3 regions of the Streptomyces sp. NPDC001914 genome follow, and region 3 is predicted to be linked to each of the others. Evidence: riboswitches for the same ligand, from Rfam matches in the RefSeq annotation. Region 3 holds a riboswitch; each other region holds the start of a gene.
What was found. A riboswitch is a leader RNA that binds a small molecule or an ion and turns the genes downstream of it on or off. The one in region 3 is predicted to bind S-adenosylmethionine.
Positions count from the first base shown of each region.

Region 1: linked by a shared signal. The riboswitch ahead of ACFYYF_RS14680 (putative leader peptide) and the one ahead of thrC (threonine synthase) in region 3 are both predicted to bind S-adenosylmethionine.
Region 2: linked by a shared signal. The riboswitch ahead of ACFYYF_RS23865 (aminotransferase class V-fold PLP-dependent enzyme) and the one ahead of thrC (threonine synthase) in region 3 are both predicted to bind S-adenosylmethionine.

Region 1 is NZ_JBIASW010000004.1:488,873-499,019, reverse strand. Features, by position in the region: gene ACFYYF_RS14705 (PP2C family protein-serine/threonine phosphatase) at 1-148, shown strand, start outside; gene ACFYYF_RS14700 (expansin EXLX1 family cellulose-binding protein) at 309-1,265, opposite strand; gene ACFYYF_RS14695 (acyltransferase family protein) at 1,302-2,609, opposite strand; gene ACFYYF_RS14690 (hypothetical protein) at 2,917-3,189, shown strand; gene ACFYYF_RS14685 (cell envelope biogenesis protein OmpA) at 3,448-4,242, opposite strand; gene ACFYYF_RS14680 (putative leader peptide) at 4,354-4,419, opposite strand; SAM riboswitch class IV at 4,456-4,601, opposite strand; gene ACFYYF_RS14675 (hypothetical protein) at 4,758-4,892, shown strand; gene ACFYYF_RS14670 (amino acid ABC transporter permease) at 5,205-6,209, shown strand; gene ACFYYF_RS14665 (amino acid ABC transporter ATP-binding protein) at 6,410-7,174, shown strand; gene ACFYYF_RS14660 (ABC transporter substrate-binding protein) at 7,335-8,360, shown strand; gene ACFYYF_RS14655 (GNAT family N-acetyltransferase) at 8,451-9,236, shown strand; gene ACFYYF_RS14650 (putative leader peptide) at 9,341-9,454, shown strand; gene ACFYYF_RS14645 (LLM class flavin-dependent oxidoreductase) at 9,527-10,147, shown strand, end outside.
Region 2 is NZ_JBIASW010000008.1:258,223-268,369, forward strand. Features, by position in the region: gene ACFYYF_RS23840 (heme-copper oxidase subunit III) at 1-242, shown strand, start outside; gene ACFYYF_RS23845 (c-type cytochrome) at 307-1,116, shown strand; gene ACFYYF_RS23850 (Rieske 2Fe-2S domain-containing protein) at 1,113-2,189, shown strand; gene ACFYYF_RS23855 (cytochrome bc complex cytochrome b subunit) at 2,186-3,826, shown strand; gene trpD (anthranilate phosphoribosyltransferase) at 3,996-5,060, shown strand; SAM riboswitch class IV at 5,145-5,261, shown strand; gene ACFYYF_RS23865 (aminotransferase class V-fold PLP-dependent enzyme) at 5,449-6,810, shown strand; gene ACFYYF_RS23870 (Lrp/AsnC ligand binding domain-containing protein) at 6,850-7,131, opposite strand; gene ACFYYF_RS23875 (rhomboid family intramembrane serine protease) at 7,174-7,929, opposite strand; gene ACFYYF_RS23880 (hypothetical protein) at 8,082-8,321, shown strand; gene ACFYYF_RS23885 (NYN domain-containing protein) at 8,358-9,707, shown strand; gene ACFYYF_RS23890 (NlpC/P60 family protein) at 10,075-10,147, shown strand, end outside.
Region 3 is NZ_JBIASW010000011.1:184,218-194,364, forward strand. Features, by position in the region: gene ACFYYF_RS28695 (helix-turn-helix domain-containing protein) at 1-453, shown strand, start outside; gene ACFYYF_RS28700 (DUF397 domain-containing protein) at 434-634, shown strand; gene ACFYYF_RS28705 (NADH:flavin oxidoreductase) at 717-1,838, opposite strand; gene groL (chaperonin GroEL) at 2,150-3,772, opposite strand; gene ACFYYF_RS28715 (cold-shock protein) at 4,143-4,346, opposite strand; gene ACFYYF_RS28720 (MoaD/ThiS family protein) at 4,788-5,063, opposite strand; gene thrC (threonine synthase) at 5,060-6,358, opposite strand; SAM riboswitch class I at 6,376-6,532, opposite strand; gene ACFYYF_RS28730 (glucosyl-3-phosphoglycerate synthase) at 6,738-7,682, shown strand; gene ACFYYF_RS28735 (trehalose-6-phosphate synthase) at 7,762-9,222, shown strand; gene otsB (trehalose-phosphatase) at 9,650-10,147, opposite strand, start outside.

The DNA.
Region 1 (10,147 bases), on a different contig from region 3:
GCTGCACGACGACGCGGCCCTGCTGCTGCTCCGCAAGCCGGACCCCGCCGAGTCGGGGTCCGCGATCGCCGCGGGTGGCTCGGTCACCGTTCCCTCACCGCCCCGGCCGCCCGCCGCCGGTGTGGGCTGCGGCAGGGCCGCGGAGTAGCCGTCCCGGACGCGGACGGCGGGAGACGGAGCCCGTTCCGGGGAAGAACCGTCCCGACCGCGCCACGGCGTGCGACGGGGCGCGGTCGCCCCGCACGGGACGGGCCGGGTCAGTGGCCCGCGCACTGGAGCCAGGGCAGTGGCCCGCGCACGGAGCCCGGTCAGTGGCCCGCGAACTGGAGCCGGGTCGGCTGCACGGCGTCGGGCCGCAGCGCGATGCCGTCGACCGTCAGACGCTCACCGTAGATGTCCGTGATCCGGACCGGGCCTCCGCAGCCGCCGCCGTCCTCGGCGAGGAAGTAGTTGTAGTCGGTGCGAGGGAGCTGCCGCCACACGCCGCCGGAGCGGAGTTCGAGCCGGGCCACCGGGTTCCGGTGGCCGATCACCTGGAGCGCGCACCAGTAGCGGCTGGACCCGGTCTTGTACCGGAGGGAGAGCGTGCCGGAGTCGCCGGGGCTCAGCAGCTTCCACGTGATCGGGATCCGGCCGGCCGCCGGGTTCGCGAGCCGGGCGAACGCCGGGGCGCTCAGATCGAGCTGGCCGGGGACGCAGCCCGTCGGGCATTCGTTGGTGATCCGGACCGTGACGCTCGCACCGCCGTCGGCGCGCACCAGCACGTAGGCCCCGCAGGCCTCGGCCGTCTCGTAGTCGGTGTGGTTCATCGCCGCGGTCATGAGCTCGTCGCTCGGACCGTAGGAGCAGGCGCCGTCGCCGGTCCCGGCGTCGTACGTGGTCGCCACTCCCCGGTAGCCGACGCCCGGGCGGATCCGTCCCGCCAGCGGGGCGGTCGTCTTCGTGGCCCGGGAGGCGGCCGAGGCCGACGGCCGTGCGGACGCGGTCGAGGTACGGGCCGTAGCGGTCGGGGAGCCGTCCGGGCTCGCCGACCGGGTCGCCGCGGGGGACGTCGATCCGTCCGGAGACTCCCGGCCGGGAGCCTTGGTCCCCCGGGAACCGGTGACCGCCGAGTCCGCGGCCCGTCCCGTATCGGCCTGGCCGCCGGGCCGGAACGCCACGACCAGACAGACCAGCGCCCCGACCGCGAACAGCGCGACGGGGGTGACGGCCCTCAGCGTCGGCCGCCGTCCGCGCCGACGGGCGGCCTGTCTCGTTTCCTTCATGCGCATCCGTTCGGGGTCGGGCCGCTGGTACGCCCGTCAGTCGCCGCCGGAGGCGGAAAGGTTGCCGCCCCTTCCCTCTTCGGCGCGGCGGATCAGCTCCCGGCCCCGTGCCATGCCCGGTACCTCGACGAAGCGATGGGTCAGCGCGCAGGACGCCAGCAGCACGGCGAGGAAGGCCGCCTCCAGTACGGGTTCGTCGTGCCGCTGCCGGCCGATCACGCCGTCGCTCACCGCCAGCAGGACCGGATGCACCAGGTAGACCGAGTAGCTGACCGTCCCCAGCCAGATCAGCGCACGCGGGAATCTCCGGCGGCGCAGCGCGAGGGCCAGTCCGAAGGTGAGTACGGCCAGCAGGAAGGCCGTGATCCAGCCGCGCGTCGCGAACCGGTCCGTGTCACCGTTCGCGTACGCGCTCCCCACGGAGCAGATCACCACCACCGCGGCGGTGAGTGCCGCGCGCGGCCAGGTGCCCGTCCCGCTCTCCGCCCGCTGGACGGCGGTGCCGAGGAACATGACGGCCAGGATCACCAGGCCCTCCCAGAGGGGAACGGTGCCGTTGAAGGGGACCAGGACCAGCGCGAGCACGCCTCCCGCCACGGCCCCCGGCACCCGCAGCGCGGACCTTCGGGAACTCCCGCAGAGGACGGCGACCACCAGCACCGTCGCGGCGAGCGCGATGAGCGGCCCCCTGCCGACCGCCGAGGACAGCGCGGACGCCGGTGGCACGAACGCCACGGTCGCGGTCACGGCGGCCAGCGTTCCCAAAGACACCGCGACCGTCGCCGAGCGCCGGTGCAGCCGGACCGTGAACAGGGCGACCACCAGCAGGTAGAACGCCAGTTCGTACGACAGGGTCCACAGGACGAGGACGACACTCGGTGTCCCCAGTACTTCCTGGAGCAGCGTGGCGTGGGCCACGGCCACCGTGACGGGATTCTGTCCGTCGAAACGGGCCCCGAGGTGCGCGAGGCCCACGAGATTCAGCGCCAGTACCGAACCCACCACCACGGCCCAGAGCGGGTAGATGCGATGGGCCCGGCCGATCCAGAAACTCCTGACGCAGCCCCGGCGCTCCAGCGAGGCCGGGATGACGTAACCGCTCACCAGGAAGAACAGCATGACGCCGTACCGGCCGATGTCGATCTGCGGCATCACCTGCCCCCGGAACTCCGCCATGAAGGAGTACGAGGAATGGTCGACCGCCACGAGAAGCGCGGCGATCCCGCGCAGGGCGTCCAGCCGGCCGAGGCGCGTGGCTCCGGCGGATCCACCGGGCGCGGGGGCGGGCGATGCCGGGGGCGTCGGCCGGGGAAGCGGCCGGAGAACGGGGGGTGCGGGTTCCATGGAAACGCCTGCCTGGACCGGGTCCTGTGGGGTGGCGGCTGCGCCGGACCGGGCGGGAAGCGGGCACGGCGAACCGGGCGGCCCGGTCCGGCGGCTCGCCGGTGTTCGGTTCGCGAGGCCGTGGATTCCACATCGAAGTGCGGACAGCCGGCGACGCGGCACGGGACACGCCCTGATGAGGCGGCTTTAGCCAGGATTGCCCAAATTCACCGTGACTGCCTACGCGTGCTGGTCAGCGCCTCGTGGCCGTCGGCCGTGCTCGCGAGGCCGGCATGCGTCGCCCGCGGGGATGGGACAGAGTGATCCCATGGGCCACCTGTGGATGACGTGGTCGCTCGAAGGCGTCGGCTCGGCCGGACAGAACGTCCCCGACGTCGAGGCGGCATGCCGCTCTCTCATCGGCTCCGTGGAGCGGTCCCGACGTGCCTTCGAGACGCCCGAGCCGTGGGAGGAACTCCGCGACTCGGCGCTGCTGCTCCAGGACCGCATTCTGGGTCCGGGGCGGGAGGTCGTTGAGCAGGGCCGGCGATGGACGTCGACCGTGAACGGGGTCAGCATTCTGCTGGTCCCGCGCGAGTGATCGGTCCGCGCCGGGGTTTCGTATGACTGTCGGGCCCGGCCGCGGGTGGGTTCCGTGTGACTGTGGGGTACGGCCGCGGGTGGGTTCCGTGTGACTGTGGGGTCTGGTCGCGGCGGGGTTCCGTGTGACGGTCGGGTCCGGCCGCCGGGCGGTTCCGTGCGACGGCCTGGTCCGACCGCCGGGCCGGTGGCTCCGCGCCGGCGCTCGTCGCGCGCGCGGAAACACCCACCTGCCCGGCAGCCGGACCCGCCGTCCGGGTCAGGCGGCCGCGGTCAGGGGCACCAGGTCGCTCCCGTGCCGGAAGGCCGGGTGACCACCGAGACGCCGTACGTAGTCCAGGAGCCGGGGGCGCGAGCCGAGGGCGCGGGACCGGCCGAGACCGGTGAGCGCCGTCCATACGTCCACGTCCGCCGCGGTGAGGGATTCGCCCAGCACGTAGGCGTGCGAGGAGAGCCGGCAGTCCAGCAGCTCCAGGGCCGCCGCGAGTTCCGAGGGCGGGGCGGCCAGGGTGACGGCGCGGTCCAGCAGCTCGCGGAGGGCTTCGATGTCCGCGGCGAGGGGCGGCGGACAGAGCGTGGACGGGCACGTCGTGGTGTGACCCGAGCGCAGACCGGCCAGGTCGCGGAGGATGGCGGGCGTGTGGTTGCTGACGATGCGTCCGCTCCACCGGTCGCACAGGGCGGGCGCGGTGAGCGGCCCGTCGAAGTGATGCTCGGTGGCCTCGTAGGCACGGCGCAGTGAGGCGAAGGCGTCGGGAGTCCGCGCGGCGTCCGCCACGAGTGTGGTGGCGACCGAGTCCCGCAGGCCGAGCAGTCCCAGGGTGATGGCGATGCGCAGCGAGGGCGGACAACTCTGCGCCAGATACAGCTCGTAGCGGTGTGGAGCCGGGTAGAAGCCGCCCGCCAGACCGACACCGATGCGGCTGTCGACGCGGTGGGGGAGTGCGGACGACGCCGTCGCCTGCTTGAGCCGCGGAGCGGCCGACGGGAGCGAGATCTGGTCACAGGGGCGTGAGTTGGCAGTGTTTGACGGGCGCGAAGCTGTCTCGGGCATGACTCTCCCTGGGGGAAGACGGAAGCCACCGCCGCTTTGTGGGCACCGGCGGCCGGATGCGGAATGACTGCGCTTGTCGCACCGGTCCGGATCTAACGGACCGGTCGCGGATCAGTAAGCGCTGGAGACGCGCAGGAGGTCGATGTGCAGGCGCCTCGTCAAACCGCTCTTGGGCAATTCCCACCGGTCCCGGCTCAGGGCTCGCGAGACGCGAGACCACGCTTGCCCCGCCGCACCGGCGGGACCCGGTCGTCACCCGGGGCACCCCGTCGCGGCGGAAGGGTTGCCTGTCAGCGGGCCGGGGCCGATGACCACTGGAGCGGGGCGAACCCGCGCCGTGGGCGCTGACAATCGTGACCGTCCATGACAGTCTCGGCGCGCTCTGTTGCGCCGTCAAGAAGGCCGGACGCACGGTCTCACCTGGTGGTCACCCGCATTGACATTCTTTTCGGGGCGGGCCTAACGTGCGGCCCACCACAGGATGCCTTTCGGCCGGAGAAGAAATGGTGACGGCGATGCACGCAGCAGACGGGACGGCCGCATGGCGGCGCCTCGGTCGCGATGTGCTGTGCGCCGACCGGGCCGTGGACCTGCTGCGCGTCAACAGCGCCCTGTGTCCGGGCACGTGTCGCTCCCTCAGCCGAGGCTGACGGTCTCTCCGAGTCCTCGGCCGTCCCGAGCCGAGGGTTCCTCCAGGTCTCTCACGACCTCAGGTCTTCGACGACTTCAGGTCTTCGACGACTTCAGGTCTTCGATGTCCTCAGGTCTCTGATCACCGCAGGCCTTTGACGGCCACGCGCTGACGGCTCCAGCCCTCGGCGGCCGCCGTGGTCGCGCAACGCCCCTTCCCCGCCCAGCCCTCGTCCCACCTGTGCCCGCGCATCGCCGTGTACCGAGCCGTCCCGCTCGGCGGTGCGCCGCCGCTCCGTGGTCCGGGGTGTCCGAATCCGCTGGAGTTCTCCATGAGCCAACCTCCAGGCGCCGCTGTGTCCTTCGGATCAGCACCGCCCGCCGAGGCGATCCCCCGTACCGACCTCCCCGCCGCGTCCGAACGTCCGGCGGCCCAGCGGGTCCTGCCGCTGCGGCGGCCCGGCCGCTGGATCGTCACGGCCGTCGTGCTGGTGCTGGTCGCCCAGATCGCCCACGGACTGGTGACCAACCCCTTCTACCAGTGGGATCGCTTCCAGTACTGGTTCCTGCGCCCGACGATTCTCGACGGTCTGCTCATCACCCTGGAAGTCGCCCTCTACAGCGCGGTGTTGGGTCTTCTGGGCGGTGTCCTGCTGGCTCTGGCCAGGCTCTCCCGGAGCCCGGTGCTGCGGGCGGTGAGCTGGGTCTACACCTGGCTGTTCCGGTCGGTTCCGCTGATCGTCGTCCTGCTCTTCCTCTACAACTTCAGCGCGCTGTACCAGACGTTGAGCGTCGGAGTGCCGTTCGGGCCGGCCTTCTTCACCTTCGACGAGTCCCGCCTGGCGACCGACATGGCCGTCGCCGTCGTCGGACTGAGCCTGAACGAGGCCGCGTACGCCTCCGAAGTGGTGCGCGGCGGGATCCTCTCCGTCGACCAGGGCCAGCACGAGGCGGCGTCCGCCCTCGGTCTGCCGAAGCGGTACCAGTTCGCGAAGATCGTCTTCCCGCAGGCGCTGCGTTCCATCACCCCCAACTACGTCAACCAGTTGATCGGTCTCATCAAGGGCACCTCGCTGGTCTTCTACGTGTCCCTGCTCGACCTCTTCGGCTCCGTGCAGAGCATGGGCAGCACCTACCCCGGCGACATCGTGCCGCTGCTCCTCGTCGCCACCGCCTGGTACCTGATCCTCACCAGTGTCGTGTCCGTCATCCAGTTCTACGTCGAGCGGCACTACTCGCGGGGCGCCCTGCGCACCCTGCCGCCGACCCCTTTGCAGAAGGCGCGGAACGGTCTGCGCGAGGTGCGAGCCCGGTTCCGGAGGGAGACGGCGATATGAGCGGCGAGACGAATCCGACGACGGTGAAGACGCGGACGGCCCCGGCCGGCGAGGTGACGGACGCGGCGCCGACTGCCTCCGTCCGGGCGACGGACGCGGCGTCGACAGCCTCCGCCCCGGTGACGCACCCGGCCGCGGACCCGGCCCCGGCCTCGCACGCGGCCTCGGACCCGGCCGCCGAGATCGACGACGGGCTGCACGTGCGGCCGGCCGCCGTCGAGGTGCACGACGTGCACAAGTGGTACGGGTCCCAACAGGTGCTGGACGGCGTGGAGTTGACCGTCCGGCCCGGCGAGGTGACGGTCGTCCTCGGTCCGTCCGGCTCCGGCAAGTCCACCCTCCTGCGGGTGATCAACCACCTGGAGAAGCCCGAGATCGGCCACGTCAGCCTGAACGGCGAGCTCATCGGCGTCCGCAGGCACGGCGACCGTCTCAAGGAGCTGAGCGAGCGGGTCATCCTGGCCCAGCGCAGCCGGATCGGGTTCGTGTTCCAGAACTTCAACCTCTTCCCGCACCTGACCGTTCTGGACAACGTGGCCGCTGCCCCGGTGGCGACCGGCAGGCTGTCCAGGGCCGGGGCGCAGGAACTCGCCCGTGATCTGCTCGCCCGGGTGGGCCTGGCCGACAAGGCCGCCGCCTACCCCCGGCAGCTGTCCGGCGGTCAGCAGCAGCGCGTGGCCATCGCCCGGGCCCTCGCCCTGCGTCCCGGAGTCATCCTCTTCGACGAACCCACGTCCGCGCTCGACCCCGAACTGGTCGGCGAAGTCCTCGCGGTCATCAAGGACCTGGCCCACAGCGGCACGACACTCGTCATCGTCACCCACGAGATCGGCTTCGCCCGTGAGATCGCCGACCGTGTGGTCTTCATGGACGGCGGGCGCATCGTCGAACAGGGTCCGCCCGAGCAGGTGCTGGACCGTCCGCGAGAAGCACGCACCCGAGAGTTCCTGAGCAAGGTGCTCTGACGGTGCTCCGACCGCTTCATGTCCGACGCGCAGCGGGACACCGCTCGACGAGGTGTTCCCTGCCCTGCCGCCCCGACCCGCGTCGGGGCGGACCCCCGATTCGGCGGCCCGCCGGGACCGTTCCCCCACATCTCTCATCGCACACTCGACAAGGACAGCCATGCGCACCCACAGCCTGAACCGCACAGCCCTCCGCGGCGTCGCCGCCACCGCGGCCGTCGCCTCCCTCGCCGTCTCCCTCGCGGCCTGCGGCGCGGACAGCGACGCCGCCACCCGGACGCGGTCCGACGCGGCCGGAACCGTGACCGTGGGCGCGCTCTCGAACGGGGCAGCGAAGGAAACCACGTTGAAGGTCTCCGAGGTGAAGTCCATCAGTGCCGAGCTGCCCAAGTCCGTCGCGGAAAGAGGCACGTTGGTGGTGGGCATCGGCGCACTGCCCGCCGGATCGCCGCCGTTGAACTTCGTCGGACAGGATCAGAAGACGCTCACCGGCAGCGAACCCGATCTCGGCAAGCTGGTCGCCGCGGTCCTCGGGCTGAAGCCGGTCGTCAAGAACTCCACCTGGGAGAACCTGTTCGTCGGGATCGACAGCGGCAAGGTCGACGTCGCCTTCTCGAACGTCACCGACACCGAGGAACGCAAGAAGAAGTACGAGTTCGCCTCGTACCGCCAGGACAACCTCGCCTTCGAGGTGCCGAAGAAGAGCACCTGGAACTTCGACGGCGACTACCGGAACCTCGCCGGCAAGACCGTCGCGGTGGGCGCCGGCACCAACCAGGAGAAGATCCTCCTGGAGTGGAAGGACAAGCTGGCCAAGGCGGGCAAGAAGCTCACCGTCAAGTACTACCAGGACAACAACGCCACGGCTCTGGCGCTGAACAGCGGGAAGATCGACGCCTCCTTCGGCCCCAACCCGGCCGTCGCCTACCACGTCACCCAGAACGCCAAGTCCCCTCACCCGACCCGCAACGCCGGCCAGTTCTCCGGCGCGGGCGCCACGATCCAGGGACTCATCGCGGCCACCGCCAAGAAGGACAGCGGTCTCGCCAAGCCGGTCGCCGACGCCATCAACTACCTGATCGACAACGGCCAGTACGCCAAGTGGCTGGCCGCCTGGAACCTCTCCAACGAGGCGGTGAAGACCTCCGAGGTCAACCCGCCCGGCCTGCCGCTCGACAACTCCTGAACCACCGCCCGCCCCAAGGGACTCCGCCGCATCGCGGCGGAGTCCCGGGCGCGACCGGCCGCGTTCCAGATACGGAGAACCCGCACCGCCATGTCCACCAGCGTCCACCCCGCACCCGCCCCTTCCCCGAGCCCGGCCCCACCGCACATCCTCGACAACGCCGCGTGGGCCGCGCTGACCGGCCCGCACGCCCACCTCGCCGAACGCGTCGGCAGGGCCGCCCGCTACCCGACGGACGTGTCCCCGTTCACCGCGCTCGCGGATCCCGCCGACCCCCGCGCGTGGGACGACCTCGCCGAACTGGTGGGTCCCGGGACGGTCACCCCGGTCACCGCGATCCAGGCCGTGCCCGACGGCTGGACGATCGAACACGGCGGCGACGGGGTCCAGTTGACCGCCACCGCGCTGCGCGCCGAGCCCGCGCCCGAAGCGGTACGCCTCGGCCCCGCCGACGTGCCCGAGATCCTCGGCCTGATCGCCCTCACCCGGCCGGGCCCCTTCCTGCCCCGTACCGTCGAACTCGGCGCCTACCTCGGCATCCGGGAAGGCGGCCGGCTGATCGCCCTGGCCGGCGAGCGGCTGCGGCCGCCGGGCTGGACCGAGATCAGCGCCGTGTGCACCCATCCCGACCACCGGGGCAAGGGCCTGGCCACCCGCCTCGTCCGCGCGGTCGCGGCGGGGATCGAGGAGCGGGGGGACACCCCGTTCCTCCACGCGGCCGCCGACAACACGAACGCGATCCGGCTCTACGAGTCGATCGGGTTCACCCTGCGCCGCCGCACGCGGTTCGTGCTCGTCCGGACACCCGGCGGACAGCGGTCCGTGCCCGCGGGACACGAAGAGGGCGGGCAGCCGGAAGAAAAGGCACACCGATGAGGTTGGTCTTGTCCAGGACCGTGCGGCGCCCCGGCGGGGACCCACTCGGGCCGGGCGGTCGGGGGACCCGGGAGCACCGGGCCGAGAGGGCGGAGGTGAGGTCCGTGCGCCGTGTGAACCACCGCGTGCCGAGACCGCTCGCGCCCCGCCCCCTGCACCTGTACGGCCGGCCGCACATCGATCTGCTGCGGGTCGCCGGCGCGCTCTGTCGCCTCTGATCCGTTCCACGCAGCCCCGCCCCGTTTCACGGGGGCGGGATTCCTCGTACGGCCGATCAGGAAGGCACCTCCGTGTCCTCGTCACCCTCCCCCCTGCACCTCGCCGTCGCACTCGACGGCGCCGGCTGGCACCCGGCCGCCTGGCGCGAACCCGTCGCTCGGCCCGGCGAACTGCTCACCGCCGCCTACTGGGCCGATCTGGTCACCGAGGCCGAGCACGGTCTGCTCGACTTCGTGACCATCGAGGACGGTCTCGGCCTCCAGTCCTCCTCGCCCGCGGAGCCGGACGGCCGCACCGACCAGGTCCGCGGCCGACTCGACGCCGTCCTCATCGCCGCGCGGATCGCGCCCCTGACCCGTCACATCGGTGTGGTGCCGACCGTCGTGGCCACACACACGGAGCCGTTCCACATCTCCAAGGCGATCGCCACCCTCGACTACGTGAGCACCGGCCGTGCGGGTGTACGCGTCCAGGTCTCGGCACGCCAGAACGAGGCCGCGCACTTCGGCCGCCGTACGCTCCCGCCGTTCCGCATCGAGGACTACGGCACGCCCGCCGGGCAGGCACTGGTGACCGAACTCTTCGACGAGGCGGCCGACTACGTCGAGGCGGTCCGCAGGCTCTGGGACAGCTGGGAGGACGACGCGGAGATACGCGATGTCGCCACCGGCCGCTTCATCGACCGCGACAAG
Region 2 (10,147 bases), on a different contig from region 3:
AGAAGGACGGGCTCTCGCTCTCCTCCGACCCGTACGGCTCGGTGTTCTACCTGACCACCGGCTTCCACGGACTGCATGTGACGGGCGGACTCATCGCCTTCCTGCTGGTCCTCGGTCGCACCTACGCGGCTCGGAGGTTCACTCACGAGCAGGCGACCGCCGCCATCGTCGTGTCCTACTACTGGCACTTCGTCGATGTCGTCTGGATCGGCCTTTTCGCCACGATCTACCTGATCAAGTAATCGGGCCCACCGCCCGAAACATCCAGAAGCACCGACGCAGAAGATCCTGACACCGGGGTAATCCGTGAAAAAGCTCTCCGCACGACGACGCCATCCGCTGGCGGCGGTCGTCGTCCTACTCCTCGCGCTGGCGGCCACCGGGGGGCTGTACGCCGCGTTCGCACCCGCGGGCAAGGCGCAGGCCGATGAAACCGCCCAGTCCCTCGGCATCACCGAGGGCCAGAAGCTGTACTCCGTGGGCTGCGCAAGCTGCCACGGCACCGGCGGTCAGGGCAGCTCCGACGGTCCGAGCCTGGTGGGTGTGGGCGCCGCGGCGGTCGACTTCCAGGTCGGCACCGGCCGTATGCCGGCCCAGCAGCCGGGCGCTCAGATCCCGCGCAAGAAGGTGATCTACACCCAGGCCGAGATCGACCAGCTCGCGGCCTACATCGCCTCGCTCGGCGCCGGCCCCGCGATCCCGACCAAGAACCAGGTCAGCCCCGAGGGCGCGGACATCGCCAAGGGCGGTGAACTCTTCCGTACCAACTGCGCCCAGTGCCACAACTTCACCGGCAAGGGCGGCGCGCTGACGCACGGCAAGTACGCGCCGAGCCTGGAGGGTGTCGACCCGAAGCACATCTACGAGGCCATGCAGACGGGCCCGCAGAACATGCCGTCCTTCCCCGACACCACGCTGACGGAGAAGAACAAGCAGGACATCATCGCGTACCTCGACGCGGTCAACGGTGACGACACCGAGAGCCCCGGCGGTCTTGAGCTGGGCGGCCTCGGGCCGGTCAGCGAGGGCCTGTTCGGCTGGGTCTTCGGCCTCGGAACCCTGGTCGCCGTCGCCGTCTGGGTCGCCGCTCGGACCGCAAAGGCCAAGAAGTCATGAGTAGCCAAGACATTCCAGAAGAGAACGTGCCCGCCGAGCGGGCCTCCGACGACCACGCCGGTCACGGTCACGGTCCGGTAGCCGTCGCGGACGAGCAGAACCCGTTCGCGGACCCGGGGCTTCCGCCCCACGAGCACCGCATCCAGGACATCGACGAGCGGGCCGCCAAGCGGTCCGAGCGTCTGGTCGCCATGCTGTTCGTGCTGTCGATGGTGGCCACCGTCGGCTTCATCGCCTCGTACGTGGCGATCCCGAACGACAAGTCGATCTACGTGTTCCCGATCGGGCACATCAGCGCGCTGAACTTCGCGCTGGGCATGTGCCTCGGTGTGGCGCTGTTCGCGATCGGCGCGGGCGCGGTCCACTGGGCCCGCACCCTGATGTCCGACGTGGAGATCGCCGACGAGCGTCACCCGATCGAGGCGGCGCCCGAGGTCAAGGCCAAGGTCCTGGCCGACTTCAAGGACGGTGCCACGGAGTCCGCGCTCGGACGCCGCAAGCTGATCCGCAACACGATGTTCGGCGCGCTGGCCCTGTTCCCGCTCTCCGGCGTCATGCTGCTGCGCGACCTCGGTCCGCTGCCCGGCACGAAGCTGCGCCACACGCTGTGGTCCAAGGGCAAGCTCCTCGTCAACATGAACACGAACGAGCCGCTGCGTCCTTCGGACCTGGCCGTCGGTTCGCTCACCTTCGCCAAGCCCGAGGGCCTGGAGGAGCACGACGAGGACTTCCAGAAGGAGATCGCCAAGGCGGCCCTGATGATCATCCGGCTCCAGCCGGAGGACATCAAGGACAAGCAGGAACTCGAGTGGTCCTACCAGGGCATCGTGGCGTACTCGAAGATCTGCACCCACGTCGGATGCCCGATCTCCCTGTACGAGCAGCAGACGCACCACGCGCTGTGCCCGTGCCACCAGTCCACCTTCGACCTCTCCGACGGTGCCCGGGTCATCTTCGGCCCGGCCGGTCACGCCCTGCCCCAGCTGCAGATCGGCGTGAACGCTGAGGGCTACCTCGAAGCGCTCAGCGACTTCGAAGAGCCCGTCGGTCCTGCATTCTGGGAGCGCGGATGAGCACTACCACCACCTCCGACTCGCGCTCCTCGCGCGAGAAGGCACCCGCCGGTGAGCGGGTCGCCGACTGGGCCGACGGCCGCCTCGGGATCTACTCCCTGGCCAAGTCCAACATGCGCAAGATCTTCCCCGACCACTGGTCGTTCATGTTGGGTGAGGTCTGCCTCTACAGCTTCATCATCATCATCCTCACGGGTGTGTACCTGACCCTGTTCTTCCACCCGTCGATGAACGAGGTGGAGTACCACGGCAGCTACGTCCCGCTGCAGGGCCAGCTGATGTCCGAGGCGTTCAACTCGACCATGCACATCTCCTTCGATGTGCGCGGTGGTCTGCTGATCCGTCAGATCCACCACTGGGCCGCGCTGATCTTCCTCGCCGGCATGTTCGTGCACATGATGCGCGTGTTCTTCACGGGTGCGTTCCGCAAGCCCCGTGAGGTCAACTGGGTCTTCGGATTCCTGCTGTTCGTCCTCGGCATGTTCACCGGCTTCACCGGTTACTCGCTCCCGGACGACCTGCTCTCCGGCACCGGTGTCCGCTTCATGGAGGGCGCGATCCTGTCCGTGCCGATCGTCGGCACGTACCTGTCGTTCTTCCTGTTCGGCGGCGAGTTCCCGGGCGGCGACTTCGTGGCCCGCTTCTACTCGGTGCACGTGCTGCTGCTGCCGGGCATCATGCTCGGCCTGGTCGTCGGCCACCTGATCCTGGTCTTCTACCACAAGCACACGCAGTTCGCGGGCCCCGGCAAGACGAACAACAACGTCGTCGGCATGCCGCTGCTGCCGGTCTACATGGCCAAGGCCGGAGGCTTCTTCTTCCTGGTCTTCGGTGTCATCGCGGCCATCGCGGCGATCGCCTCGATCAACCCGATCTGGGCCCTGGGCCCCTACCGTCCGGACCAGGTGTCCACCGGCGCCCAGCCCGACTGGTACATGGGCTTCTCCGAAGGCCTGATCCGTGTCATGCCGGGCTGGGAGATCAACCTCTGGGGTCACACGCTCGTCCTGGGTGTGTTCATCCCGCTGGTCATCTTCCCGCTGGTCCTGGTCGCGATCGCGGTCTACCCGTTCATCGAGGGCTGGGTCACCGGCGACAAGCGCGAGCACCACATCCTGGACCGCCCGCGCAACGTCCCGACCCGGACCGCGTTCGGCGCCGCCTGGATCAGCTGGTACTTCGTCCTGCTCATCGGCGGTGGCAACGACCTCTGGGCCACGCACTTCCACCTGTCGATCAACTCGATCACCTGGTTCGTCCGGATCGCGTTCTTCGTCGTGCCGGTGCTGACCTTCATCGCCACCAAGCGGATCTGCCTCGGCCTCCAGCGCCGGGACCGGGACAAGGTGCTGCACGGCCGCGAGTCGGGCATCATCAAGCGCCTGCCGCACGGTGAGTTCATCGAGGTCCACGAGCCGCTCAGCCAGGACGCGCTGCACACGCTCACCGCGCACGAGCAGTACAAGCCGGCCGAGATCGGCCCGACGGTCGACGAGAACGGTGTCGAGCGCAAGGTCTCGGGCACGCAGAAGCTGCGCGCCAAGATGAGCAAGGGCTTCTACGGCGACGAGGGCCAGATCCCCAAGCCCACCGTCGAGGAGTACAAGGAGATCACGAGCGGCCACGGCCACCACTGATCCCCGGCTGTCCGCCACGGCAGGAGCCCCGTCCATGACACGGACGGGGCTCTTTGCCGTCCCCCGGGCTGGATAGGGTGGACTCACCCGGTGGTGCGGGGCGATCCACCCCGCGTCACCCCGACCCGTGTCACCCGCGACCGCGTGACCCACGAACCCAGGAGCGACCATGAGCGCTGTGAACCCCGCTGGAGGCGACACCGCGGCGGGCCGTTCCTGGCCCGCCGTACTGAACGGACTGCTCGAAGGCCGCGACCAGAGTGCGGACGACACGGCCTGGGCGATGGACCGCATCATGCGCGGCGAGGCGACCGACGCGCAGATCGCCGGCTTCGTGGTGGCCCTGCGGGCCAAGGGCGAGACCGTCCAGGAGATCGCCGGACTCGTCCGCGCTATGTACGAGCACGCCAACGTGATCGAGGTGCCCGGACACACCGTCGACATCGTCGGAACGGGCGGCGACGGCGCGAAGACCGTCAACATCTCGACGATGTCCTCGATCGTGGTGGCCGGCACCGGCGCCAAGGTCGTCAAGCACGGCAACCGGGCCGCGTCCTCCGCGTCCGGCTCCTCGGACGTCCTGGAGAAGCTCGGCGTCAATCTCCAGCTGCCGGTGAAGCGGGTCGCCGAGGTGGCCGAGGAGGCCGGGATCACCTTCTGCTTCGCGGTCAAGTTCCACCCGGCGCTGCGTCATGTGGCCGCCGCCCGCGGCCAGTTGGGCATCCGCACCACCTTCAACGTGCTCGGACCGCTGACCAATCCGGCACGCGTGAAGGCCCAGGCGGTCGGCGTCGCCGACCCCCGGATGGCGCCCATCGTGGCGGGCGTGTTCGCCGAGCGCGGCAACTCCTCGCTGGTCTTCCGCGGCGACGACGGCCTCGACGAGCTGACCACCACCGGGGGCTCCCACGTCTGGGTCGTCCGCGACGGCAAGGTCGCCGAGGAGCGCTTCGACCCCCGCGACGTCGGGCTCGACATCGTCCCGGTGGAGGCCCTGCGCGGCGCCGACGCCTCGTACAACGCGGAGGTCGCCCGACGCCTGCTGGACGGCGAGAAGGGGCCCGTACGGGACGCCGTCCTGCTGAACTCGGCGGCGGCCCTGGTGGCCCTGTCGCCGACCGGCGGGCCGCTCGCCGGGCAGCTCCGCGACCAGATGGACAGGGCGGCCGAGGCCATCGACTCCGGTGCCGCGAAGCGCACCCTGGAGCGCTGGGTGGCCGCCAGCAACGCCTGACCGCCGAGAGCGCCGCGCGAGACGCAGTCCGGATCGTGGACTGCGTCTTGCGCGGAGAAGATCCTCTGGCAAGATGCTGTACCAGGTCATGAGTGACAGCCATCAGGCCCCGGCCGGCTGTCCGGCAACCCTCCGTCCGTGGCGGGGTGCCCCGGGTGAAGACCAGGCCGTAGGCAGCGAGGCCTACGGCAAGCGCGGACCCCTCCCGCTCTCCGGGCGGACAACCAGGGGTCCTGGTCGTTCGAGGGAGCCTTCTGTGAGCAAGCGAATGCGTTAGGGCGCCGAGCCCCGCCTCCGCACACCCCCTTTCACCCTTTCCCGCGCTGAGCGACGCCCGACGGCGGCCGGCTCGCGCGGTGATCCCGCCTGCCTCTCACAGGAGCTCGCCATGTCCGCTTCCACCGTTGCCGCCGACCAGGCTGTTTGTGCCCCTCTGCCCGTTCTCGGCCGGGATGTCACCGTCCCGCTCGTCACCGGTGGCGAGGTGACCTACGCGGCTCTCGACTATGCCGCCAGCGCGCCCGCCCTCCAGCGCGTGTGGGACGACGTGGCCGCGTACGCGCCCTACTACGGCAGCGTCCACCGGGGCGCCGGCTGCCTCTCGCAGCTCTCCACCGACCTCTTCGAGAACGCCCGCAGGACCGTCGCGGAGTTCCTCGACTGCCGCGCCGGCGACCAGGTGGTCTTCACCCGCTCCACCACCGACTCGCTCAACCTGCTCGCCGCGGCCCTCCCGGCCGGCTGCCAGGTCTTCGTCTTCGAGACCGAGCACCACGCCTCGCTGCTGCCCTGGCGCGACGCCCGCGTCACCTACCTGAACGCCCCGCGCACCCCCGGCGAGGCGGTCGAGACCCTGGAGCGCGCCCTCGCCGCCCGGGACCCCTACGGCCCGGCCCTGGTCTGCGTCACCGGCGCCTCGAACGTCACCGGCGAGCTGTGGCCGGTGCGCGAGCTGGCCGCGGCCGCCCACGCCCACGGAGCCCGCATCGTCCTCGACGCCGCACAGCTCGCCCCGCACCACCCGCTGTCGGTCCAGGACCTCGACGTCGACTGGGTCGCCTTCTCCGGGCACAAGCTGTACGCGCCCTTCGGCTCCGGTGTCCTCGCGGGCCGCTCCGACTGGCTGCGCGAGGCCGACCCGTACCTCGCGGGCGGCGGGGCCAGCCGCAAGGTCACCCGCCGCGCGGACGGCGGCGTGGACGTGGAGTGGCACGACAGCGCCGCCCGCCACGAGGCCGGCTCGCCGAACGTCATCGGCGCCTACTCGATCGCGTCGGCCTGCAAGGCGCTCACCGACGAGGGCTTCGACAAGCTCGTCGCCCGGGAGCAGCACCTGATCCGTACCGTCCGCGCGGGCCTCGCCGAGGTCCCCGAGGTCCGGGTCCTCTCCCTCTTCGGCGACGACGCCCCGCGGGTCGGCGTCATCTCCTTCGTCGTCGAGGGCTGGAACAGCTCGCACTTCGCTGCCGCGCTGTCCGCCGAGTACGGCATCGGGGTGCGCGACGGCCTCTTCTGCGCCCACCCGCTCGTGCGCACGCTGCTCGGCAGCGACCCGGAGACCGCGGGGGAGTGCGGAGCCCCCGAGGCGGCCCCCGGCGAGAAGTCCCTCAACGCCATCCGCGTCAGCTTCGGGGCCGGGACCCCCGACGAGCACGTCGAGCGGTTCGTCCGCGCGGTGCGCGAGCTCGTCGAGGACGGCGCGCGCTGGCAGTACCGCACCGAGGACGGCCGCTGCGTCCCGGCGGTCTGACGACCGCCCCCGCCCCGCCCGGAGGCGGCGCCGCGTCGGTCAGGAGTCGAGACCGATCGCGAACGCCGCCTCCAGGTCGTGCTGGGAGTACGTACGGAACGCCACGTGCGTGTCCGTCGCCTCGACACCCGGGATCTTGCTGATCCTGCCGGGGATGACGTCCGCCAGGTCGTCATGGGCGTGGACCCGGACCATGGCGATCAGGTCGTAGGTGCCGGTGACCGAGAAGACCTCGCTGACGCTCTCCAGCGACGCGATCGACTCGGCGATCTCGGGGATGCGGTCCACGCTGGTCTTGATGAGGACGATCGCGGTGATCACGGCTGGTTCTCTCCCTAGGGGGCCGCTGCTGGGGATCTCACCCTACTCGCGGTCCCCCGGACCCGGCCGCTCCACCGGGGGCCCCGGCAGCACCGCCCGGGCGGGCACGACGGCCGGACGCCGCCGGAAGCGCGCCCACGCGTACACGAAGCCCAGGGAGAAGCCCACGAGGTGGGCCAGGTAGGCGACCCCGGGGCCCGAGCTGCTGCGGCCCGCCGCGAGCCACTGCAGGGTGAACCAGAACGGCAGCACCACCCAGGCCGGGAACCGCAGCGGCAGGAAGAACAGGAACGGGAAGAGACTGGTCACCCGGGCCCCGGGGAACAGGTACAGAAAGGCGCCGAGCACCGCGGAGATCGCCCCGGAGGCCCCGACCAGGGACTGCTGCGAGGTCGCGTTCGCGGCGGCGTACCCCAGCAGGGCCAGATACCCGCAGCCCAGGTAGAACAGGGCGAACTCCAGATGGCCCATGCGCTCCTCGGTCATCAGCCCGAAGACGTAGAAGAAGAGCATGTTGCCCAGGAGATGGAGCCAGCTCCCGTGGATGAACAGGGCGGTCGCGGGAGTGAGCGCCTCGCCCGGGGCCCCGTCGAACAGGGCGGCCGGCACCACGCCCCAGCGGCGGAAGTAGGCCCGCTGCGCGACCAGCAGTTCGTCCCCGGTGCCGTACGCGGGATCGAGGCCCGAGGCGGGGCCGATCACGAAGATCAGACAGCACAGGACGATCAGTCCGTACGTCACCGGCGCGGACCGGCCCCGCAGCGCCCTGCGGACCGTCGCACTCCAATTGCCGATCATGGTGCAGAGCATGACGTAACCGCACCGATGCGCACAGACCGCCTCGCCGCCGTGGACACCCGAGCGTCGAGTACCCGCCAGGCCGTAGGGTTACGAGCCAAAGCACCGGGAGACCGGCGCCGGACGGACACTAGAAGGAAAGCGGCTGCCCTATGACAGTTCCCCTGCCCGATGCGAAGACCCGCTGGCGCTGCACCCTCTGCGGCAACCTCACGCGTTTCGACGTGACCCGCTCGTCGAAGGTCGTCGAGTATGTGCACCTGGACCTGGCCGGTGAGCCGAAGGTGGAGGAGCGCGAGGTGGTCAGTGAGACCATCGAGTCGGTGCGGTGCCGCTGGTGCAACGCGGTGGATCAGGTCGAACTCGTGGACAGGCCGGGCGCCGGCTCCTGACGGAGCGGGCCCCGCACGGATATTGGGGTGAAACGGATGGTGGAGACCACAGGCGGGGAGCCGGACGACGGCACCGCCGAGGTGCTCGACCGTCCGCTGCCCGACGGCGTGCGCCGACGCGTCGTGCAGATCGTCTCGGACGGCTTCGGCGGGCTGACGGTGTCCGAACTGCCCGCACAGCTGAGGCAGTACGCCCGGTTCGCCCCCAATCGCCGCGCCAAGTTCGCCGGCAACGCGATGGCGACGGCCCTGGAGACGGACCCGCTGTTCAGACAGCGCATCGCCGAGAAGCTCAGAGAGACCCAGCCCGAGCTCGTCGGGGCTCTCGACTCGGGCGCGCCGCCCCCGGCCGCGGATCCGCTGGACGTGGCGGCCGCGGCCTACGTCGTGCGTCCGACGGGCTGGGTGAAGCTCGTGACCGCCGCGGGCGAGGAGGCCCTGCGCGCGGACGCCGAGCGCGCCGACGAGGAGAGCCGCGCCGAACTGGACCGGCTGCGCGCTGAACTCACGGAGGCCCGCGGGCAGACCCGTGCCGAGACCGAACGGCTGCGCACGGAACTGGAGTCGGCCAAGAAGGAAGCGGAATCGCTTCACCGCAAGCTGCGCGGGGCCCTCAGCGACGTCAAGCGCGGCGAGGCGGCCCTGCGCAAGCTCCAGGCGGAGGCGGACGGCGCGAAGGCGGAGAGCCAGGCACAGGTGTCCGCGGCCGAGAGCGAGACGCGGCGGCTCAAGGCGCGGCTCTCGGAGGCCGAGGCGGCCCTGGAAGCCACCCGCAAGGCGGCCCGTGAGGGGCGCAGCGTCGAGGACATGCGGGTGCGGCTGCTGCTGGACACCGTCCTGGAGGCGGCCCAGGGGCTGCGCCGGGAACTGGCGCTGCCTCCCGTCTCCGTGCGGCCCGCGGAGACGGTCGAGGCGGTCGAGCCGGGGCGGATGACCCCGAAGGACATCGCCGCCCGCGCGCTGTCCGAGAACGACCCCGCGATCCTGGACCAGTTGCTCGCGCTGCCCCAGGCGCACCTGGTCGTCGACGGCTACAACGTCACCAAGACCGGCTATCCGCAGATGCCGCTGGAGAAGCAGCGGCTGCGGCTGCTCGGACAGCTCTCGCAGCTCGCCGCGCAGACCGGCGCCGAGGTCACCTGTGTCTTCGACGGGGCCGAACTGGCCGCGCCGGTGCTGCTCGCGCCCCCGCGCGGGGTGCGGGTCCTCTTCTCCAAGCCCGGTGTCACGGCGGACGAGCTGATCCGTCAGCTCGTGCGGGCCGAGCCGCCCGGCCGGCCGGTCATCGTCGTCTCGACCGACCGTGAGGTGGCCGACGGGATCGCCAAGGCCGGTGCCCGGCCGGTGGCGTCCGTGGTGCTCCTCAAGCGCTTCTCGCGCGGCTGAGCGTTCTTTTCCTCTTTCGTCCGTTTCGATCCGCTTCGTGGGTCCGATTCGGCGCGCCCGGCGATCGGTTCCGTAAGTCGCGTGAGCCCCCTACGCACCATGCGTAACGTCTAGGCCTGATGCCCGAATTCGCCGGACTTTCACGCGACGTAGTGTCAAGCGGACATCACTGCAGGTGAGTTGATTGCAAAGAATGCTCTCCGTGACAAAGAATTTTCAGGTTTGGATTTGAACTGATCACAAGTAGGTCACTAGGGTCGTGCCTCGAACCTCTAACTCGGGTGATCACTCATGGGGAGTGACGGTGGAGGGGCACCGCCCGTCGGCGTTTTCGGCAGGCGGCTGGAGGAAGAAGGAGCTCGCCTTCGTGGCGTCCCACCGTCGACCCAAGCAGCCGAGCCGCACCCGTGTGACCGTGCTCACCACCGCCGCCGCGGCGG
Region 3 (10,147 bases):
ACCGCGCAGGGCGAAGAGATCGAGGCTCTGGTGACGGCCCGACTCGAACGCGCTCGTCTCATCGGCCATCCAACAACGCCGTTGTTGTGGGTGGTTCTGGACGAAGCCGTACTCCGGCGCCGGGTCGGCGGTCGCGGGGTGATGTCAGCGGCCCTCCTTCACATCACGGCCCTGGCCCGTCAACACCGGATCATTGCCCAGGTACTGCCGTTCAGCTCCGGAGCCCATGCGTCGATGACCGGCCCTTTGAAGCTGATGGAGTTCGAGGACGCGCCCCCGCTGTCGTTCGTCGAGGGACCGGACATGGGGAAGCTGATGGACGATCCGGCAACAGTCGCCCGCCACAACCTCACCTTCAACCTGCTTCAGGCTGCGGCCCTTTCACCACAGGACTCGCTGGCCCTGATCGAATCCGTGGCGCAGGATTACGGGCATGGAGACCAACACCCGTGAGAGCGACCTGACCACCGCTACCTGGCACAAGTCCAGCTACAGCGGGGGCGAGGGCGGGAACTGCCTGGAGGTCGCCGAAAGCCGACGCAACGTCATCCCGGTCCGGGACTCCAAGAACCCCGGCCCGGTGATCACCTTCGGCACCGCAGCCTGGGGCGCTTTCGTCGCGCACCTCGGCTGACCGGAAGAGCGCAAAAAAGGGACGGCGCCCGCGTCACAGCGGGCGCCGTCCCTCCCCCGTTCCCCCCGTTACCGGGAAGCTGTCAGCTCAGCGAGCCGAGCGCCGCCGCGTCGTACGGCGCGAGCTCGTCGAAGCGGCCGGCCAGGACCTTCGCCGCCCACTGGGGGTCCTGGAGCAGCGCGCGGCCGACGGCGACGAGGTCGAACTCGTCGCGCTCCATGCGGTCGAGGAGGTCGTCGATGCCCTTGACCGGGGAGCCCTCGCCCGCGAAGGCCTTGATGAAGTCGCCGTCCAGACCGACCGAGCCGACGGTGATGGTGGGCCTGCCCGTCAGCTTCTTCGTCCAGCCGGCGAGGTTCAGGTCGGAACCGTCGAACTCGGGCTCCCAGTAGCGGCGCGTGGAGGCGTGGAAGGAGTCCACTCCGGCCGCGGCGAGCGGGGCGAGGATCGCCTCCAGCTCCTCCGGGGTCTCCGCGAGGCGGGCGTCGTACGCCTGCTGCTTCCACTGCGAGTAGCGGAAGATGACGGGGAACTCGGGCGAGACGGCCGCCCGCACCGCGGCGACGATCTCCGCCGAGAACTTCGTACGGGCCACCGGGTCGCCGCCGTAGGCGTCCTCGCGCCGGTTGGTGCCCGCCCAGTGGAACTGGTCGAGCAGGTAGCCGTGGGCACCGTGCAGTTCGACACCGTCGAAGCCGATGCGCTCGGCGTCGGCGGCGGCCTTGGCGAACGCCTCGATGACGTCGTCGAGGTCCTGCTGGGTCATGCTCTTGCCGGTGACCTCGGCGCCCTCCTTGTAGAGGCCGGAGGGGCCGACCGGCGGGGCGTCGGCGAAGGGCGGCTCGCCCGCCTTGCGGACCATGCCGATGTGCCACAGCTGCGGGACGATCGTGCCGCCCCCCGCGTGCACGGCGTCGGCGACCTTCGCCCAGCCGGCGAGCTGGTCCTCGCCGTGGAAGCGCGGCACGCTGTCGCTCTGCCCGGCCGAGTCGTGGCCCACGTAGGTGCCCTCGGTGACGATCAGGCCGACGCCCGCGGCGGCGCGGCGGGAGTAGTACCCGACCACGTCCTCTCCCGGTACGCCGCCCGGCGAGAACATCCGGGTCATCGGGGCCATGGCGATCCGGTTCGGGACGGTCAGGCCGTTGATGGAGATGGGACGGGCCAGGATCTCGGCTGCGCGGGACGCGGCGTCAGCGGTCACGTGGGGGCTCCTCGGGGAGGTGGGCGGTATGACGTCGGGCTGTCTGCGAAACAGGAGATTCCATGCGGTATGTGCACATGCATCGACTGCTCGTCAGCGTCAACCTCCGCACCGGGCGAGGCATTCCGCCGCCCCCGCACTCACCCCTGTGATCCGGGCCACGTAACGGGCCGTACCGTCCCCGGCGAACGCCCGGGGCAGGCGTCCGGGGCAGGGGCAGGCGTCCGGGCCGGGAAACGCCCGAGGGCGGCACCCTCCCTCGCGGGAAGGTGCCGCCCTCGGAACGTCAGGACGTTGATCGACGGGGTCGATCAGAAGTCCATGTCACCGCCCGGCATGCCGCCCGGAGCGGCCGCGGCGGCCTTCTCCGGCTTGTCGGCGATGACGGCCTCGGTGGTCAGGAACAGCGCGGCGATGGAGGCGGCGTTCTGCAGGGCAGAGCGCGTCACCTTCGCCGGGTCGATGATGCCTTCGGCGATCATGTCGACGTACTCACCGGTCGCGGCGTTCAGGCCGTGGCCGACGGGAAGGTTGCGCACCTTCTCGACGATGACGCCACCCTCGAGGCCACCGTTGACGGCGATCTGCTTGAGCGGGGCCTCCAGGGCCAGACGCACGGCGTTGGCGCCGGTCGCCTCGTCACCCGAGAGCTCGAGCTTCTCGAAGACCGAGGAAGCCTGGAGCAGGGCCACGCCACCACCGGCGACGATGCCCTCCTCGACGGCCGCCTTCGCGTTGCGAACGGCGTCCTCGATGCGGTGCTTGCGCTCCTTGAGCTCGACCTCGGTGGCGGCACCGGCCTTGATGACGGCCACGCCGCCGGCCAGCTTCGCCAGACGCTCCTGGAGCTTCTCGCGGTCGTAGTCCGAGTCCGAGTTCTCGATCTCGGCACGGATCTGGTTCACACGGCCGGCGACCTGGTCGGCCGAGCCGGAGCCGTCGACGATCGTGGTCTCGTCCTTGGTGATGACGACCTTGCGGGCGCGGCCCAGCAGGTCCAGACCCGCGTTCTCCAGCTTGAGGCCGACCTCCTCGGAGATGACCTCGCCGCCCGTGAGGATGGCGATGTCGCCGAGCATGGCCTTGCGGCGGTCACCGAAGCCCGGGGCCTTGACGGCGACGGACTTGAAGGTGCCACGGATCTTGTTGACGACCAGGGTCGACAGGGCCTCGCCCTCGACGTCCTCGGCGATGATCAGCAGCGGCTTGCCCGACTGCATGACCTTCTCCAGGAGCGGGAGCAGGTCCTTCACGTTCGCGATCTTGGAGTTCGCGATCAGGATGTACGGGTCGTCGAGGACGGCCTCCATACGCTCCATGTCGGTGGCGAAGTACGCCGAGATGTAGCCCTTGTCGAAGCGCATACCCTCGGTGAGCTCCAGCTCCAGACCGAAGGTCTGGGACTCCTCGACGGTGATGACGCCTTCCTTGCCGACCTTGTCCATCGCCTCGGCGATGAGCTCGCCGATCTGGGTGTCGGCGGCGGAGATGGAGGCCGTGGAAGCGATCTGCTCCTTGGTCTCGACATCCTTCGCCTGCTCCAGCAGGGCACCGGAGACGGCCTCGACGGCCTTCTCGATACCGCGCTTGAGGGCCATCGGGTTGGCGCCGGCGGCGACGTTGCGCAGGCCCTCGCGGACGAGCGCCTGGGCGAGAACGGTCGCGGTGGTCGTACCGTCACCGGCGACGTCGTCCGTCTTCTTGGCGACTTCCTTGACCAGCTCGGCGCCGATCTTCTCGTACGGGTCCTCGAGCTCGATCTCCTTGGCGATGGAAACACCATCGTTGGTGATCGTGGGCGCGCCCCACTTCTTCTCGAGGACGACGTTGCGGCCCTTGGGGCCGAGGGTGACCTTGACGGCGTCGGCGAGCTGGTTCATCCCGCGCTCGAGACCGCGCCGTGCCTCCTCGTCGAACGCGATGATCTTGGCCATGTGAAGTGGTCCTCCCGGACGGGGTGGATTGCTCCGGATCGCGCCCGCGCCCGCGACGGACGGCCCCCGAGCCCTGTGGTTCCTTGCCCCACAGGCCCGTGAGCCTCGCCGGCCCGATCCAAGTTCTGTCACTCTCACTCGGAGAGTGCTAACGCCAATGATTAGCACTCGACCCCTGCGAGTGCAAGCGCCTCTCAGCAAAACAGGGCCGCCGGGCAGCCTCCGCGCGACGCCCCGGCCGAGGGGGCTCGCGGGCACGCGGGCGCACGCGCCACGCGGCAGGACCGGCCGGGGACGCACGAGGGGCCCGCATCCCCTGCGGGATGCGGGCCCCTCGTGCGTGAGTGAGTCGGTGGTCGTTCGCGCCCGATCAGACGGCGAGTTTGACCATGTCCGCCTGCGGACCCTTCTGGCCCTGCGAGATCTCGAACTCCACTCGCTGACCCTCTTCAAGGGTGCGGTAGCCGTCCATCTGAATCGCGCTGTAGTGCACGAAGACGTCCGCACCACCGTCGACCGCGATGAAGCCGTACCCCTTCTCCGCGTTGAACCACTTGACGGTGCCCTGAGCCATGCCTAACTCCCCTATTACTGGCCCTTGCACAGATCCACACTTCGCGGATCCGGGTCAGACCTCACCCCCCAACGGTTGGGGGTGTGCGCCGGAACGCGTCGACCGCGGCTGAATGTATCTGTCCAACTGCCCTCTGCAACAGGTCAATCGGACGAGAATTCTGGGCATGGCCGATCAATGATATGCGGAGAATGCGCAAGGATTCGGGGCAAGTCGGGCCCCGCAAATGCCATAAAATGCCCAAAAAGGTGAGCCATTTTGGCTACTTCTTGTCGCCCGCCGAAGGGTCACTCATATGCGTCCGGCATGAAACCAACATCCAGATCGGCGCGACTTCCCCAACTCTAGCGCGTTCAACCCTACAGAATTGCCCCCTCCGCTTGTCTCACGGAGGGGGCAATTATGTGAACGCAATGTGTTCGGCATTACCGAGGGTAACGATCAGCCTCCGGCGACGGCCGGAATGATCGAGACGCCGACGCCGTCCGGGGTCGCCGTCTCCAGTCCCTGCTCGAAGCGCACGTCGTCGTCGTTGACGTACACGTTCACGAAACGGCGCAGCTTGCCCTGGTCGTCCAGGACGCGCGCGGCGATGCCCGTGTGGTTCTTCTCCAGGTCGCTGATGACCTCGGCGAGGGTCGCGCCCTCGGCCGTCACCTCGGCGGCGCCACCGGTGTAGGTGCGCAGGATGGTGGGGATGCGGACGTTGACGCTCATGATGCGAGGCCAGCCTCTCGGAAGGAGTCGAGGTTCGGGCGGATGGTCGCGGTCAGCCCGGTGTCGGAGGCCACCGCGTCCAGGGTCTTGAGGCCGTCGCCGGTGTTCAGCACGACCGTGGTGAGGGCCGGGTCGAGAAGACCGTTCTCGATGAGCTTGCGGGTGACGCCGACGGTCACGCCGCCCGCCGTCTCCGCGAAGATGCCCTCGGTGCGCGCGAGCAGCTTGATCGCGTCGACGATCTGCTCGTCGTTCACGTCCTCCACCGCGCCGCCGGTGCGCCGCGCGATGTCGAGCACGTACGGGCCGTCCGCCGGGTTGCCGATCGCGAGCGACTTGGCGATGGTGTCCGGCTTCTGCGGCCGTACGACGTCGTGGCCGGCCTTGTAGGCGACGGAGACCGGGGAGCAGCCCTCGGCCTGGGCGCCGAAGATCTTGTACGGCTTGTCCTCGACGAGTCCGAGCCTGATCAGCTCCTGGAGCCCCTTGTCGATCTTCGTGAGCTGGGAGCCGGAGGCGATCGGCACGACGAGCTGGTCGGGGAGCCTCCAGCCGAGCTGCTCGCAGATCTCGTACGCCAGGGTCTTGGAGCCCTCCGCGTAGTACGGCCGCAGGTTCACGTTGACGAAGCCCCAGCCCTCGCCGGCCGGGTCGCCGATCAGCTCGGAGCAGAAGCGGTTCACGTCGTCGTAGTTGCCCTCGATGCCGACGAGCTCGCCGCCGTAGACCGCGGCCATGACGACCTTGCCCTGCTCCAGGTCGTGCGGGATGAACACGCAGGAGCGGAAGCCGGCGCGGGCCGCCGCGGCGCCCACCGCTCCGGCCAGGTTGCCGGTGGAGGAGCAGGAGAGGGTGGTGAACCCGAAGGCGCGGGCCGCTTCGAGGGCCTGGGCGACGACGCGGTCCTTGAAGGAGTGCGTCGGGTTGCCGGAGTCGTCCTTGACGAAGAGCTTTCCGGCGTCGACGCCGAGCTCACGGGCGAGGTTGTCGGCCTGGACGAGCTTGGTCCAGCCGGGGTTGATGTTCGGCTTGTCCGCCACGTCCGCGGGGACGGGCAGCAGCGGCGCGTAGCGCCAGATGTTCGCGGGTCCCGCTTCGATGCGCTTGCGGAGTTCCTCGGTGTCGTACGCCGAGAAGTCGTAGGCGATCTCCAGCGGGCCGAAACACTCCTCGCAGGCGAAGAGCGGGCCGAGCGGGACGCGGTGTCCGCACTCGCGGCAGGAAAGCGCCGCGGCGGGGCCGAGGTCTACCGCGTCGGCGGAGTTCGTGGTGCTTGCAACTGTCTGCGCAGCCATGGAGGCGAGGCCCTTTCTCCTCATCTTCCTCACGACGCACTTCGCCGTGAGACGGATTTGGCACCTTCCCTAGCCGGGAGCCTCGCGACGCGATCGACATCGATCGGTACGAGACCGGCTGGAGGGTTGCCGGGGCTTCATCGGGCCGTATCCCTCTGCCCCTCTGGATGAGCGGTATTTGATTGTTGAACTGTTGAACACGATACGCGCCGACGATCCAGGACATGCGATGGTCATGCGCGTTGTTCAAGACTGTAACCGAAGGCCAGGACAGTTGAGATAGTCGTCCGAACCGCGAGACGACGGCAATCGATCTGCCGCTGGCCGCAGCGGGCACGCCGATGAGAGCGTGTGATCAGACAGTGAGGAGCCGCAGACGGTGCTGAGAGAAGTCGAAAGCTGGCTGAGCACACGCTCCTGGTCCGCGACCGACCGCCCGCTCCACAAGATCATGGCAGCCAAACGCGTCACCGGCTCCACGGTCAGTGTCGTCCTGCCCGCGCTGAACGAGGAGGAGACGGTCGGCGAGATCGTCGCGATCATCCGCCACGACCTGATGCAGCAGGTGCCCCTCGTCGACGAGATCGTCGTCGTCGACTCCGGATCGACCGACCGCACCGCCGCGGTCGCCGCCGCCGCGGGCGCGCGGGTCGTCCACCGCGACGACATCCTCCCGCGCATCCCGGCCGTGCCCGGCAAGGGCGAGGTGTTGTGGCGGTCGCTGCTCGTGACGAGCGGGGACATCGTCTGTTTCGTCGACGCGGACCTCAGGGAGTTCTCGTCCGACTTCGTCTCCGGGATCGTGGGACCGCTGCTCACCGACCCTGGCGTGGACCTGGTCAAGGCCATGTACGACCGCCCGATGGCCGGCGGCGGCGGGCAGGGCGGCCGGGTCACCGAGCTGATGGCCCGCCCCCTGCTGAACATGCACTGGCCCCAGCTCGCGGGCTTCGTCCAGCCGCTCGGCGGCGAGTACGCGGCCCGCCGCTCGCTGCTGGAACAGCTCCCCTTTCCCGTCGGCTACGGCGTCGAACTGGGCATGCTCGTCGACGCCCTGCACCTGGTGGGCCTGGACGCCCTCGCCCAGGTCGACGTCGGGGTGCGCAAGCACCGGCACCAGGACGGCCAGGCACTCGGCCGCATGGCCGCCGCCATCTACCGCACCGCACAGCTCCGGCTGGCACGCGGGCACCTGATCCGCCCCTCCCTCACCCAGTTCGAGCGCGACCGCGACGGTTTCCGGCCGCGCACGTACTCCGTGGACACGGAGGAAAGGCCGCCGATGAGCGAAATCTCCGAGTACCAGGCGCGCGAAGCCGCGTAGTCAGGCCCTGAACGGCCGGGCATCGCATACGGCCGAAGGGCGCGTTTGAGCGTTTCGAGACGGGGCTAGGTTTCGAGGCATGGCTTCAACGCACGGTGCCCACAGGATTCTGGTCGCCTCCAACCGCGGCCCGGTCACCTACGAGGTACGGGAGGACGGCTCGCTGCACGCCAGACGCGGCGGCGGCGGCCTCGTCTCGGGACTCTCGGCGATCGGGCCGGACGCGGGCGCCCTCTGGGTCTGCTCCGCGCTCGGCGACGGTGACCGGGAGGCCGTCCGGCGCGGAGTCCACGAGGACGGCGTACGGATGCTGGCCGTCGACGCGGACACGCACGCCGACGCGTACAACGGCATCGCCAACTCCGTGCTGTGGTTCGTGCACCACCTGCTCTACCAGACCCCGCTGGAGCCGGTCTTCGACGCGGAGTTCCGGCGCCAGTGGGAGTCGTACCGGACCTACAACCGCGCCTTCGCCGAGGCGCTGGCCGAGGAGGCGGCCGAGGGCGCGGCCGTGCTGGTCCAGGACTACCACCTGTGCCTGGTGCCCGGGATGCTCCGCGAACTGCGCCCCGACCTGCGCATCGGTCACTTCTCCCACACCCCGTGGGCGCCCGAGGACTACTTCCGGATACTGCCCGACGACATCCGCGCGGAGCTGATGGCGGGCATGCTCGGCGCGGACCGGGTGGCCTTCCTGACCTGGCGGTGGGCCACCGCGTTCATGCGCTGCGCGGAGGAGACCGATCCCGCCCGCTACCGCGCCGTCCTGCCCCCGGACGGTGCCCCCAGGACGATCGAGCACCTGGACGGCACCGGGGCGCCGGTGCGCGAGACCCGCGTCGGCGTGCACGGCCTCGGCGCGGACGCCGAGTTCCTGCGCGAGCGCTCGCACCGCGCGGACGTCGGGGAGCGGATGGCCGCGCTGCGCGAGGAGATCGGCGCGGACCGCCGGACGATCGTGCGCGTCGACCGGACCGAGCTGTCCAAGAACATCGTGCGGGGGCTGCTGGCGTACCGGCAGCTCCTCGACGACCACCCGGAGTGGCGCGAGCGGGTCGTCCACGTGGCGTTCGCCTATCCGTCGCGGCAGGACCTCGCGGTGTACCGGGACTACACGGCCGAGGTGCAGCGCGTGGCTGACGAGATCAACTCCCAGTACGGGACGCCTGGCTGGACCCCGGTGGTGCTGCACGTGAAGGACGACTTCGCGCGCTCGCTCGCCGCCTACCGGCTCGCCGACGTCGCCCTCGTCAACCCCATCAGGGACGGCATGAACCTCGTCGCCAAGGAGATCCCGGTCGTCTCCGACGAGGGCTGCGCGCTGGTCCTGTCCCGGGAGGCCGGGGCGTACGAGGAACTGGGCGAGGACGCGATCTCCGTGAACCCGTACGACGTGACCGGGACGGCGCGGGCGCTGCACGAGGCGCTCGTGATGCAGCCGGGCGAACGCGCGGAACGCACCAAACGCCTGACCGCGGCCGCCACGGCCCTCCCCCCGGCCCAGTGGTTCCTGGACCAACTCCACGAACTGGAGTCCTGACCGGGAGCGGGCGGCGGTCGCGGTTCCGGTCCGGTGGGTGGGTCGGGGCCGCGCCGGTACATCAGGCCGCCGCCGTCGGACGGAGAAGTGACCGTTAGTGGCGACGGCCATCGATGTACCGGCACGTCCCCTTCCGCCGGATCCCGGCCGCGGGTGCATCGTGGTGGCGGTCCCAGCCCAAGATTTCAGCCCCGGCCGGCAAAAGTTCAGCCCCTCCGGCGATTGAGGAGCGGGGTCCGGGGCGGAGCCCCAGGGGGTCACGTCTCGGGTGCCGTGCAAGATTTCAGCCCCGGCCGGCAAAAGTTCAGCCCCTCCGGCGATTGAGGAGCGGGGTCTGGGGCGGAGCCCCAGGTTCGGGACGGGTAGGGGCGGAGGGGGCGAGACAAGCCTGACCCGCGCCGGGTCACCGGGGTGACGAGCGGCCGGGTCAGGGGAGTTCGGCCGCGATGGCCGCGAGCAGCCGGACGACTCCGGCGGGCCCCTCGACCACCAGGTCGGCCCGCTCGGCGAGCTCGGCGACCTCGGAGCTGCCGCTGCACACCAGGAGCCCGGGAATCCCGTCGGAGCGCAGCTTCTCGACGGCGGCGAAGGCGGGCAGATCCCCCAGATCGTCACCCGCGTACAGAACGGCCTCGGCACCGGTCTCCCGGATGTACTCCAGAAGGGCGACCCCCTTGTCCATGCCCGGCGGACGCAGCTCCAGGACCATGCGCCCCGGCTCGACGATCAGCCCGTGCCGGGCGGCAAGTTCACCCAGCGGCCCCCGCAACGCCTCGAAAGCGGCCTGCGGATCGGCGGCACGCCGCGTGTGCACGGCGACCGCACGGCCCTTCTCCTCGATCCAGGTGCCCTGCCAGGCGCCGATCCGGTCGAGGAACCCCGGCAGCTCGGCACGGACGGCGGCCACGCCGGGGTGCGGGGCGGG